DNA from 3 places in the Vibrio sp. AH4 genome. Region 3 is predicted to be linked to each of the others. Evidence: predicted binding sites of a transcription regulator. Region 3 holds the regulator's gene; each other region holds the start of a gene.
What was found. The regulator MetJ, encoded in region 3, represses methionine synthesis genes. The targets are predictions, from matches to a motif close to TTAGACNTNTANANGTCTAA.
Positions count from the first base shown of each region.

Region 1: a site for MetJ is predicted at 2,215-2,234, ahead of metE (5-methyltetrahydropteroyltriglutamate--homocysteine S-methyltransferase). Genes of this name have one in related genera too.
Region 2: a site for MetJ is predicted at 2,339-2,358, ahead of metA (homoserine O-succinyltransferase). Genes of this name have one in related genera too.

Region 1 covers NZ_JALAIV010000001.1:2,624,790-2,629,302, reverse strand. The annotation lists gene MKA69_RS12085 (hypothetical protein) at 1-661, shown strand, start outside; gene MKA69_RS12080 (DUF4250 domain-containing protein) at 776-976, shown strand; gene metR (HTH-type transcriptional regulator MetR) at 983-1,900, opposite strand; gene metE (5-methyltetrahydropteroyltriglutamate--homocysteine S-methyltransferase) at 2,297-4,513, shown strand, end outside.
Region 2 covers NZ_JALAIV010000001.1:2,505,365-2,509,877, forward strand. The annotation lists gene MKA69_RS11615 (ABC transporter permease) at 1-725, shown strand, start outside; gene MKA69_RS11620 (ABC transporter permease) at 722-1,870, shown strand; gene MKA69_RS11625 (ATP-binding protein) at 1,874-2,248, opposite strand; gene metA (homoserine O-succinyltransferase) at 2,388-3,329, shown strand; gene pilW (type IV pilus biogenesis/stability protein PilW) at 3,513-4,226, shown strand; gene MKA69_RS11640 (hypothetical protein) at 4,232-4,453, opposite strand.
Region 3 covers NZ_JALAIV010000001.1:704,902-709,414, forward strand. The annotation lists gene priA (primosomal protein N') at 1-4, opposite strand, end outside; gene rpmE (50S ribosomal protein L31) at 259-477, shown strand; gene MKA69_RS03410 (malic enzyme-like NAD(P)-binding protein) at 788-2,065, shown strand; gene metJ (met regulon transcriptional regulator MetJ) at 2,148-2,465, opposite strand; gene MKA69_RS03420 (O-succinylhomoserine (thiol)-lyase) at 2,733-3,899, shown strand; gene MKA69_RS03425 (bifunctional aspartate kinase/homoserine dehydrogenase II) at 3,912-4,513, shown strand, end outside.

The DNA of each region.
Region 1 (4,513 bases), 1.9 Mb from region 3:
CGCTCCTATGTTATTGGGCGCGCAAATCATTTTGACTCTGGTGTTGGTCAAGGGCGAAATATGCCCTGGGCAACGTGGACGTATTCATAAGGTACTGCCTGCATTGGCCGTATTGTGGCTCGCTATTGCTTCGATCAAAATTGAAGCCTTTATGGTGGTGTTTGCGCTGTTTTACTTTTATTCACAAGTACAGACCAAAAAGACCCGTGAAGAAGGCCCGTTATGGGTATTGTATTTAGCCAATGGTTTGGCATTAGCGTATGTGGGGATTTTGATCAGTGAAGCGCCAGCATGGCCAGCGTCACTCACTATCTTTGTGTCGATTTTTCTGCTTGGCGCGATGTTCGGACATCTATTACTGACGCTGGCGCGCTCTCGGCTACAAGCCTTTCACCGCATTTTGCCTGTGGTAAGTATTGTGTCTGCTATGCTGACGGCATTATGTCTCTTGCCTTATATTTCAGGGCTGAGTGAGCAACAGCTTCAAGCACTGGTGATGCCGATCCTAGTGAGCTTTGGTTTATTGATTGCTGGGGTTGTCGTCTGGTGCTGGCATTTGATCTCCGGTAAAACGGTGAACAAATGGCAACTGGTGGCCGCTGAGATTTTGGTTCTGTCATCGGCAACCGGTTTGCACGGCCTCTACCAGATCCCACTTTAATTTTGCTCACTGCGATGGGTTGCACAGATCACTTTTCGTTCCCCAAATAGCGACTATGCTTGATGGAATGGGGCAGCAAATGCTGCAGGTGGACATTCAATCAGGAGTGATGTGATGGATCTGAGCAACGTACGAAACATCGATAGCGTGATTTTGCTAGGCATCGTCAATGAAAAACTGCGTTTGGAATGTGACAGTCTGGATGAGTTGATCAGCACGTATGAAATGGATATTGAACATCTGGTGGGTAAGTTAGACGTACTGGGTTATCAATACGATCCCCTTACCAACCAGTTTAAAGCCTACGCACGCTAATCGTTTCTATACCGAAGCCATCTTGATCCCATCAAGGTGGCTTTTGCATTGTTGGCGTGCGGTGGCGAAAAAGGCTTGTAAGTAGCGTTTGTCTTTTTCGCTATGGCGAGTGGCGGCAAAAAGCCTACGCCATAAGCCTTTGCCTAATGGTTTACTGGTAATTAATCCTTGGCGTGAAAACTCGCTGATTGCCCAATTCGGTAGCGCCGCAACGCCTAATCCTGCCGACACCATTTGTACCAGCATCAAGGTATTGTCGGCTTGCTTCCAGCGTGCGGGCTCAACGCCTGCGGGTTGCAAAAAGTGCTTCACCACATCCAATCTTTGCTTTTGCACCGGATAGGTGAGCATGGTTTGATCGATCAAATCTTGGGGTTCAATACCGGCTTTGTCTGCCAACGGGTGGTTGGTGGCGGTGATAAGGCGCATTTCAAAATCAAACAGCGGCTCATAATGCACTTCTGAGCGCGGCAAAATATCTGAGGTGATCACCAGATCCAATTCCCCCGCTAACAGCGCGGGTAGAGGCTCAAACCCAAAGCCGGATGAAAAATCCAGCGCCACATTTGGCCAGCTGACCTGATATTCGCGCAGGGCGGGCATTAGCCATTGAAAGCAGGAATGGCACTCAATCGCCATGTGCAGGCGTCCATTCACATCTTCTTTAAGGCTCGCCAGTTCATTCTCGGCGCGCGACATCTTAGGCAAAATATCGTCCGCCAAACGCAGCAAAATTTCGCCTTCGGTGGTAAAACGCACTGGGCGTGTTTTACGCAAAAAAAGCTGCCCGCCAATTCGCGCTTCCAAGTCTTTAATCTGATGCGAGAGCGCAGACTGGGTGAGATGCAACGAGGTCGCGGTGGCGGTCAGTGAACCGGTATCGCGTAGCGAGATCAGCGTTTTCAAATGTTTCAGCTCTATCATGAACTCTCCTCACTTATCCCTAAGCCAACATGAATTTTTAGCTAAGTTACGCCGATTTTTCGGAGCTGTAAACATCTAGATGGCTATAACCTTCCTGCTTGAAGCCGCAGCGGTGTTGGCTACATTCGTTCACCCCAATCACATAGTGTGTCTATGCTCATGGGGATGAACTCACTTGCCGCCTACCTGCAACTCCAAGCAGTTTGGTTATAAATAGTAAAGGTAAATTGATAATCGCCAGTGCCAACATGAAGATTACTCATAAACAAGTTGAATAAATGAACCTTGTCCTCAACGGCGTACAACGAGATAGTTTAGCCATCCAGACATCTTTCGATGTGCTGAATTGGCTTAAGAACTTCTACGACCTATTAAGAACAGACAAAGGATTTTCACATGACAACGACACACATTCTTGGTTATCCCCGCATTGGCGAAAAACGCGAACTTAAATTTGCTCTTGAAAAATACTGGCGTGGTGAGATTGACCAAGCGGCTTTGAAACAGGTCGGCAGCCAAATTCGCCAACAAAACTGGGCATTGCAAAAAGAAGCCGGATTAGACTTTGTGACCGCGGGTGACTTTGCTTGGTACGACCACGTACTCACCACCACACTATTACTGGGCCATGTGCCTAAGCGCCATAGCCACGGTTTTCCGGATTTAGATACGCTGTTTCGCGTCGGTCGTGGTCAGTCACAGAATGCCTGTGGTTGCGGAGCGGGCAGCGCAGCATCGGATATGACCAAGTGGTTCAACACCAACTATCACTATATCGTGCCGGAGTTCAGCTCTCACGACACGTTTAATGTGAGCTGGCCACAACTGTTTGAAGAGGTTAATGAAGCGCTGCAAGCGGGTCACGATGTAAAACCTGTGCTGCTTGGCCCCATCAGTTACCTGTATTTAGGTAAAGAAGTGGAAGAAGGGTTTGATCGTTTAACGTTGTTGCCACGTCTCTTGACCGCTTACCAAGCGATTCTGAGCAAGCTGGCGAAGCAAGGCGTGCAGTGGGTACAAATCGATGAGCCTGTTCTGGCTTTAGAGTTAGAACCACGTTGGCAAGATTCATTTAAACTGGCTTATCAAGTGATTCGTGGTGACGTAAAACTGCTGCTGACCACTTACTTTGATTCAGTGTTAGACACGCTTGATAAGATAGTCGAACTGCCTGTCGATGGTTTGCATGTGGATATTTCGGCGGCTCCAGCGCAGCTAGATATCATAGTTAACCGCTTGCCGTCTGATTGGGTGCTTTCTGCGGGTGTGATCAATGGCCGTAACGTATGGCGTGCCGATTTGAGTGCCATTCTGGCTCGTTTGCAGCCAGTGAAAACCTTGCTGGGTGAGCGTTTGTGGATCGCCAGTTCCTGTTCACTGCTGCACAGCCCAGTCGATCTGGATCTGGAAGGCGATCTGAGCGCAGAAACCCGCAGTTGGTTTGCGTTTGCCAAGCAGAAAGTGACCGAAGTCGCCTTGCTCGGCCGTGCTCTGGGGGGGGATGCCGCCGCAATTTTAGCGTGTGATACCTACAGCCAGCCAATTGTTGCGCGCAAATCTTCTCACACGGTGAATAAGGCTTCTGTGCAAGCGCGCATCAACAATATTACGGCGGCATTGGCAGAGCGGAGTGCGCCATATATTGAGCGTGCTCATCACCAAGCAGAAGTATTGGGTCTGCCTTTCTTGCCGACCACGACCATCGGCTCTTTCCCACAAACAGGAGAGATCCGTACTGAGCGTAGTGCGTATCGCCAAGGCAAGCTGAGCGAGCAAGAGTATGTGCAAGCACTGAAAGGTCATATTGCTGATGCGGTTAAACGCCAAGAAGCACTAGGGTTAGATGTGCTGGTGCACGGTGAAGCGGAACGTAACGACATGGTGGAATACTTTGCTGAAAACCTCGCCGGTTTCCAAACCACGCAGTTTGGTTGGGTGCAGAGTTACGGTTCACGCTGCGTAAAACCTGCGATTGTGGTGGCGGATATCGAACGTGAAAAACCGATCACGGTGGAGTGGTCAACTTACGCGCAATCTCTGACCTCTAAGCAGATGAAAGGGATGTTGACGGGGCCTGTGACCATTCTATGCTGGACCTTCCCACGTGAAGACATCAGTCGCCAAGAGATTGCTCAGCAATTAGCGTTGGCACTGCGTGATGAAGTGGCGGATCTGCAAGATGCAGGCATCAATATTATTCAAATTGATGAACCAGCGATTCGTGAAGGTTTACCACTGAAAAAACGCGATCATCAAACCTATTTAGATTGGGCAGTGCAAGCGTTTAAGATTTCCGCGGGTAGCGCGCGTCCGGAAACGCAAATTCATACCCATATGTGTTACAGCGAATTCAACGAGATCATCGAATCGGTTGCGGCACTGGATGCCGACGTGATCACCATTGAAACATCGCGCTCCAACATGGAACTGCTCAAAGCGTTTGAAGAGTTTAACTACCCGAACGAAATTGGCCCAGGCGTGTACGACATTCACTCACCGAACATTCCTGCACAAACATGGATTGAAGATCTGCTGCGCAAAGCAGCAGAAAAAATCCCAGCACAGCGTTTGTGGGTCAACCCAGATTGCGGTCTAAAAACCCGCAACTGGCCA
Region 2 (4,513 bases), 1.8 Mb from region 3:
AGGTTGATGTGGTGAAGAATCTCGCCGCTAAAAGTCATACCACGACGCTGGCTGCAATGGGGCGCTCAGTTCCCGTGCGAACCCAAATTACGCCTCTTTTTAACCAAAATACCAACTACGCACAATTTCTGGTGTCGGCCATTGTTCCTGCTTTATGGCAAATCACGATTGTCGTCAGCACTATTTTGATTCTGGCGGCCAACTATCGTCATTATGGCTTGAAAACATGGCTAGCCGATGCACCGCTGCGACATTTAACTCGCACCCTATTCCCTTATCTACCGATTTTTATGCTGCAAGGGCTCGGTTTTTTAATTTGGTTTTATGATGTGCTGCGTTGGCCGATGTTTGGGCATTTTTCAGTATTATTGTTTGCACAAGCCATTACGGTTATCGCTTGCGTGATCATGGGGGCTTTTTTCTACTTCCTCACGCTCGATCCCGCTCGTGCAATGAGCTTTGCCGGTGCATTCACCGCACCCAGTTTTGCGTTTATGGGCATCACTTTTCCAGCCAGTGACATGAATTCCCTCGCACAAGCATGGCGTAGCCTATTGCCCATCAGCCATTACATTGAAGTGCAAGTCAACCAAGTTAGCTATGGTCTGGAGGCTTTCACCTCTCTACAGCCTTTAGCGGCCATGGTGGGCTACCTACTGCCTCTTGGTTTAGTGCTGATCTTGATCCACAAACATTTATCTCGTGAAGCCGGAGAAGCCGTATGAGTCTGTGGCAACTGTTCAAAGCAGAATTAAAAGCGCTCATCACCAACCCCGTTGTCGTATTGACGGTCTTCGGCGGCGTAGTATTTTATTCTTTCCTCTACCCACTTCCCTACGCCAAGCAGATCCCGCGCGAGCAGACCGTGTCAGTGGTCAATCTCGATCAGAGTCAAGCCAGTTATCAATTAGAGCGAATGGTAGACGCCACACCGCAAGTCAGAATTGTTCAGCGAGACCATACGATTGCCGATGCCAAGCAGGCATTTTTAGAGAAGAAAGTTGCAGGCATCTTAGTGATTCCGGAACATTTCTACAAAGATTTGCTACTGGGTAAAAGCCCAACTCTTGCTTATGCAGGCGATGCTTCTTATTTTCTGGTTTATGGGACGATTGTTGAAGGCTTAGCCCAAGCAGGCGGCACACTCGCTGCACAAACAAAAGTAAGCCGGTTAGTGATAGAAGGTGAGCCGATGGCGTTTGCGGCGCAGCATTTTTCGCCGACCAGTACCAATCTAAAGCCCACATTTAACCCACGCATGGGTTATGTCGATTACGTCGTACCCGCCGTTTTTGTATTGATCCTTCAGCAAACATTGATCATGGCAGCGGGTCTTATGGTCGGAACCCAAAAACAAGGACATGGTTACTGGAGCCGAGTTTCTCCCGCCAAACTGCTGTTGGTGCGCAGTCTCGTATTGGTTACGGTCTATTACTTGCTAAGCCTATATTATTTCGGCGCTAGCTTTGATTTACACGGCGTGAATACATTAGCAAAACCAAGTGATCTACTCCGTCTGCTCCTGCCGTTTTTATTAGCCTGTAATTTTGTCGGTATTGCGTTGGGATCAGTGACTCCAAGACGCGAACTGGTCACTTTGGTGGTGTTAATTAGCTCGATGCCACTGATTTTTACCGCTGGATTTATTTGGCCGTTGGAAATGATCCCTGCGCCTTTAGTCTGGCTTGCGCAGTGCTTCCCAAGCACGCCGGCAATCCAAGGCTTTCTGGGTTTAAACCAAATGGCGGCCAGTTGGTCAACCATAGCACCAAAATGGACACTCCTTTGGGCACAGGCTTTGGTATGGGGCTGTTTGGCGTTTTATCTTTTACGCCGAGATCTTCAGCGTACCGCTAAACACCCACAATAATGCCTACTCTTGCCACTGTTGTCGCATGCGTTCGACAGTGGCTTCATCCACCCCATGCACGTTTTGATAGCGTTCCCGACACACAAGGATTGTCAGCTTAGCTCGATATTTTCGGGCAAGTTTCCGATACACCGCCATCTCCCAATGCCGCACAAAAGTGTTGGACACCACCACATTTTTGCCCTGCTGCAAGCTATACTCCGTCTGCTGTTGACACCATTCATGCGCTTGGGCTATCAGCTCAGGACGAAAATGGTACTCTCCCTGTTCATTCACAAAATACATATCCGCTTCCAGATGCACAGCTGGAAACGTTTTGGCTAAAGTCGATTTGCCAGAACCGGGTAAACCGCGAATAAGGGTTAGATGGGGGCGCATAATAAGATCACAGTGGGAAAATGAACTGAGTGATACTAACTTAGATTAAGGATGCATGCATTTTGCTATCGACAATAATTTTCGGTTGAGTTATAAGTCTAGATGTTTAGACGTCCATATCAAGCTTAGGGAGAAAGCTGTGCCGATTAGAATCCCCGACCAATTACCCGCGAGTGATGTGCTACGTAACGAAAACATCTTCGTTATGTCGGAATCGCGTGCTTCGACGCAGGAGATACGCCCACTCAAGGTGTTACTTTTAAACTTAATGCCAAAAAAAATTGAGACGGAAACTCAGTTTTTACGCCTCTTGTCCAACTCCCCTTTGCAGGTCGATATCGAGCTGCTGCGCATCGATGACAGGCCAAGCAAAAATACTCCAGAAGAGCATCTCAACACCTTCTATCGCCAATTTGAGCTGGTCAAAAATCGCAACTTCGATGGGTTAATCATCACGGGCGCGCCGCTGGGCTTAGTGCAATTTGAAGATGTCGCGTATTGGCAGCATCTACAAAACATCATGAGTTGGGCGAAAGCGCATGTGACTTCCACTCTTTACATCTGTTGGGCAGCGCAAGCAGGGCTAAAACTGCTGTACAACTTGCCTAAACGCACTCGTGAAGAGAAATTATCCGGCGTGTATTACCATGATATTCACAAACCTTTTCATCCACTTTTACGCGGGTTTGATGATCGCTTTTTAGCGCCACACTCTCGCTATGCCGACTTTGAAGCTGACTTTTTGGCTGAGCATACTGATCTCGATATTCTCGCAACTTCCGATGTGGCGGGCGTTTACCTTGCGGCAACGAAAGACAAACGCAACGTCTTTGTGACCGGACACCCGGAATACGATGCCTTTACCTTACATAGCGAATATGTACGCGATTTAGGTGAAGGGCTAAGCCCTGCAATTCCAGTAAACTATTACCCCAATGACAACCCAGATAATAAGCCTTGTGCCAGCTGGCGTAGCCATGGACACTTGCTATTTTCTAACTGGCTTAACTACTGTGTTTACCAACAAACACCATACGATTTGGAAAAATTCAGCGAAGCCAACTTCACCAAAGATGAATAACCATTTCTGGGCCGCTCCACGCGGCCTTTTTTATACCTTCATTCATGCTCACATGGCTTCAATAGTGAGCGACATCAAGCAGATAAAGTCGGTAAGATTTGCCAACTGACTCGCAGACTTCATCCTCATTGCTCGGTCTTCCGTCTTAATTGCCTATCATAGGTTCGTTGAGTGGAGGGACATATGAAAAGAATGTTGGCAGTCGGTGTGATATTGGCCTTAAGTGGTTGTGTCACCGTAACCGAAACATCAGATATTGCAGCACAAAGCGATCCAACCGAAATGGCTGAAGCACGGATTGCCCTTGGTTTAGGCTATTTAGAAAATGGAAGCATGATCAAAGCCCGAGAAAACCTAGAAAAAGCACTGCAACATGCCCCCGATTATTATCGTTCACAACTCTCGATGGCTCACTATTTTGAGATGGTGGGAGAAAATGACTCGGCGCGAAAAATGTATCAATCGGCGTTAAATCAGCACCCCAAAAACGGGAATGTACTGAATAACTTTGGTACTTTTTTGTGTAAACAAGGGGAATATGATACGGCGGATCAGTACTTCCGCCGAGCAGTCGAGCAACCCTATTATTACCTCATTTCGGCGAGTTACGAGAACGCCGCACTGTGCGCCTTAAAAGCAGGGAAAAATGATAATGCCCGTGAGTATTTCAAGCGTGCGGTGGATCATGACCCGAATCGACTGATGTCCATTTTACAGCTCACCAAAATGGAAATTGACGCCGGAGATTACACTCAAGCACGGCTGCGGTTAATGGCATTAAATCAACGTTACGGCTACCAAAAAGCCTCACTCAAACTGTTGGTTGAGCTAGAAAAGCGTGCCGGTAATTCAGCATTAGAGCAAAAATACCAAGCACTACTCGAAGCACAATCCTAGGTTTATTAAAGATTCGTCGGACGACCATTGCCTTTGCGATCGCGGTAGTGAATACGGCGTAGCCGACGTACCTTTTTAGCGCGCTGAATTTTTTGGTATTCGCGATAGATAACCCGAATAAAAAAACCAAGCCCAATCAGCAACAAAAGCGTAAAGACACTCATAAAAGGAACACACAGCCAGTGCGGTTGACAGGGTGCATAGAGCGGAACATCTTCGATTCTCATCTTGCCCCTCCTTTGTTAGTCTTTGATCGAACTGCATTTATGGATTAATGCTAGTCTGTT
Region 3 (4,513 bases):
GCATCAGGGTCCAAAACAGCGAAAAATCAAACGGATCACAGTCTACTGGAAGCGTAGCAGAAATTCGACCTGCGCTTTTGGTGAAATAATCAGCGAGATCGGTTGATCCGAACCCCGAGATTCATTAATATATCGCGCCTTACGGCATCCTAGAGGGTTGACCTCTCTGGATATGCAAAATCGTTATTTTTAACACTACGTGTGGTGTCCGACGACAATCGATTCGGATGGCGACACGGCCTAAATTGAGGTTATCCCATGAAAGCTGGTATCCACCCAGAATACAAAGCAGTAAACGCAACTTGTTCTTGCGGCAACTCTTTCGTTTTCAACTCTACTCTAGGTAAAGATTCAATGCACCTAGACGTATGTGACAAGTGCCACCCATTCTACTCTGGTAAGCAACGTATCGTTGACACCGGTGGTCGTGTTGAGCGCTTCAACAAGCGTTTCGGCGCACTGTCTGCGAAGAAGTAATTTCTGCTTTACGCAAGATTTTGAAAAAGGACGCTTCGGCGTCCTTTTTTCATATGTCGCATTCTGAAATGAGTGACAAGATTCATCGTCGTTATCAATACCCATTTCTTCACTCACTTATCTGCATATAAAACGCTTTTAAGCGGCACATTCTGGCTATTTCTTCTCCGCATTTCACATTTTCACTGGTCTTATCAGCAAGATCTTCGCTTTTTTTGTACCCTTTGCTCAGTGTCTAACCTAGGCAGCTTGCAAGACATACATTAGAATTTGTGACCTTTCCCATAAATAACTATAAGAGAACAGCCCTATGTCCGATGACAATCACCTCACCCCAACACCGGAAGAACAGTTTCGCCAACGTGCTCTCGATTACCATGCTTACCCAACCGCGGGAAAAATTGGTATCGCACTGACCAAACCTGCAGACTCCGCCGCCGATCTTGCGCTGGCTTACAGCCCAGGCGTAGCAGAACCGGTTCGTGAAATCGCACAAAACGTGGAAAATGTGTACAAGTACACCGCGAAAGGTAACACCGTTGCAGTCATTTCTAACGGTACCGCTATTTTGGGGCTGGGCAATTTAGGACCAATGGCCTCCAAGCCTGTCATGGAAGGGAAAGCGCTGCTGTTTAAACGCTTTGCAGGACTGGATTCGATTGATATTGAAGTCAAACACCGCACCATCGATGAATTTGTCGATACGGTAGCGAACATCGCGGATACTTTCGGTGGCATCAACTTAGAAGACATCAAAGCGCCAGACTGCTTTGAAATTGAACGCCGCCTGATTGAACGTTGTGATGTGCCTGTGTTCCACGATGACCAACACGGCACCGCGATTGTGACCGCTGCGGGTATGCTCAACGCATTAGAGCTGCAAGGTAAACAACTGAAAGACTGTATGATCGTCTGTCTTGGGGCGGGTGCCGCTGCGGTAGCGTGTATGGAACTATTGATCAAATGCGGTGCAATGCGTGAGAAAATCTACATGCTGGATCGCAAAGGCGTGATCCACACTCGCCGTGATGATCTGAACGAATACAAACAGCTGTTTGCCAACAACACCGACAAACGCACGCTGGAAGATGTGATTGCCGGTGCCGATCTGTTCTTGGGCGTTTCTGGCCCGAACCTACTGCCAGCCGACGCACTCAAACTGATGGCCGACAAACCAGTGGTGTTTGCCTGTTCCAACCCCGATCCAGAAATCAAACCGGAAATTGCCCATCAAGTCCGCAATGACATGATCATGGGTACTGGTCGCAGCGACTATCCAAACCAAGTTAATAACGTTCTCTGCTTCCCATTTATTTTCCGCGGTGCGCTGGATGTTCGCGCCAGTGAAATCAACGATCAGATGAAACTCGCCGCCGTAGAAGCGATTCGTCAATTAGCCAAAGAGCCCGTACCGGCAGAAGTTTTGGCCGCAGCGGGAGTGGATAAGCTCAGTTTCGGTATTGAGTACATCATTCCAAAACCAATGGACCCACGCTTATTGCCACGTGTAGCGCGTGCGGTGGCGGAAGCCGCGGTGGAATCGGGTGTGGCTCGTATTCCAATGCCAGAAAACTATATGCAGGCGTAATCTGTTTGCATGGATAGCAAAAAGCCCCTCGCACGAGGGGCTTTTTTATGAGCTTAATCTTTCACTTAGCCAATGTCGCTAGCTACTCATCGTAAGATTCGAACTCAATCCCCATTTCGGTCATCAAACGTTTGGCTTCGGCAGGAATATCATCAGGGCGATCTTTACGCAGGTCTTCGTCCGTCGGCAGCGGCTGGCCAGTATAAGCATGCAAGAAGGCCTCACACAGCAATTCACTGTTGGTTGCGTGACGTAAGTTATTGACTTGACGGCGTGTTCTCTCATCCGTTAGCACTTTGAGAACTTTTAGCGGAATGGATACCGTGATTTTTTTTACCAACTCGCTCTTTTTCCCATGCTCTGCATAGGGGCTGATGTATTCGCCATTCCAGTCTGCCATTGCGCACCTTCGTTATTGTGGTTCGAATCGAAATTTCAAAGGCCCTAATTTTAGCGGGATTTACTGCCATAAGCAAAGACATATAGACGTCTAGAAGTGTTGACGTCTTTATTTAACATCAGTAAAGTGTCGAGTAATTTATGGGCAACGGATAAACCTCATCCCCCAGTTAGGGAAAGTTGCGATGCGACAACCGACACTGCAGCTTAAAGCAGGAAAGGTATATGATGATGCTCTCTAGGACAGAATAGCCAGCAAGGAAACTCCATGACCACACGCAAGCCAGCCACCATTGCGGTTCGTACCGGGATTGAATCGGACACTCAATACCATGCCGTTGTACCACCGATTTATCTTTCGACCAACTATGGTTTTCCCGCCTTTGGTGAAGTGCCAAAATACGATTACACCCGCTCAGGCAACCCTAACCGTGGTCTATTAGAGCAAACCCTGTATGAGCTTGAATGTGGTGAAGGTGCGGTGGTGACCAACTGCGGTACTTCGGCCATCAATTTGTGGGTCACCGCGCTGTTAGGCCCTAACGATCTGATTGTGGCACCACACGACTGCTACGGCGGCACTTATCGCTTGCTCAACACGCGCGCTAAAAAAGGCGACTTCAACGTACAGTTTGTGGATCAATCCAACGAAGAGGCTCTCACCCAAGCTTTAGCCCGCAAACCCAAGCTGTTACTGATTGAGACCCCATCCAACCCTTTAGTGCGTGTGGTGGACATCGCTCATCTTTGTCAGTTAGCGAAAGCACAAGGTACTTTGGTGGCTGTAGATAACACCTTTTTGACACCAGTATTCCAAAAGCCGCTCACCTTAGGTGCAGATTTTGTGCTGCACTCCACCACCAAATACATTAATGGTCACTCGGATGTGATTGGCGGCGTGTTGATCTGTAAACACAAGCAACATGCCGAAGAACTCGCTTGGTGGGGTAACTGCTTAGGTTCAACCGGCACTCCATTTGATAGCTACATGACCTTGCGTGGCATTCGCACGCTGGGCGCGCGGATGCGCGTGCATGAAGAGAGTGCACAGCAGATGTTGGCCTATCTGCAGACTCAATCATTGGTTGGCAAAATTTACCATCCAAGTCTGCCCGACCATCCGGGTCATGAGATTGCCAAAAAACAGCAATCGGGCTTTGGCGCGATGCTCAGTTTCGAGTTTGCCGGTAGTTTTGAGCAGCTGAAATTCTTTGTGGGCAAGTTGGCGCTATTCTCACTCGCCGAATCGCTCGGTGGGGTAGAAAGCCTGATCTGTCACCCCGCCTCCATGACTCATCGTGCAATGGGTGAAGCAGCGCTCGCTGAAGCTGGGGTATCACAACAGTTGCTGCGTCTTTCCGTCGGTCTTGAAGATGCCTCTGATCTCATTGCCGACCTTGACCAAGCCTTTCAACAAACTCTTGCCGCGTATTAAGGAGGCCAGTGAATGACTCACGCTCGTCAACTGCACAAATTTGGTGGTAGTAGCCTTGCCGATCCAGAGTGTTATCTGCGTGTCGCGAAAATTCTTAAAAGTTATTCCAAGAGTGATGATTTGGTGGTGGTTTCTGCGGCTGGCAAAACCACGAACCGTTTGATCAGTTTTGTCGAAGCACTCAGTAAAGATGGTCGCGTTGCCCATGAAACCTTACATGCGCTGCGCCAATATCAGTCTGAATTGATTACTAAGCTACTCAACAACGAAGCGGCTGAACCACTACTTAGCCAACTGCAACAAGAGATCAGCGTGTTAGGCGAGCTCACGGCTCCTCTTAGTAACGCACAATACGCTTGGGTTTTAGGACATGGCGAGCAATGGTCGGCTCGTTTACTTGCCGCATTACTGAATCAGCAAGATTTACCGGCCGTCGCGCAAGATGCGCGTGCATTCTTACGTGCCGAAGCGGGCACACAACCGGAAGTGGATCGCGCGCGCTCTTACCCGCTACTGAAAGCCGTGTTGGCACAACATAGCCAACGCCGAATCGTCATCACCGGTTTTATGGCACAAAACGAACAGGGCGATACTGTCCTGCTCGGTCGTAACGG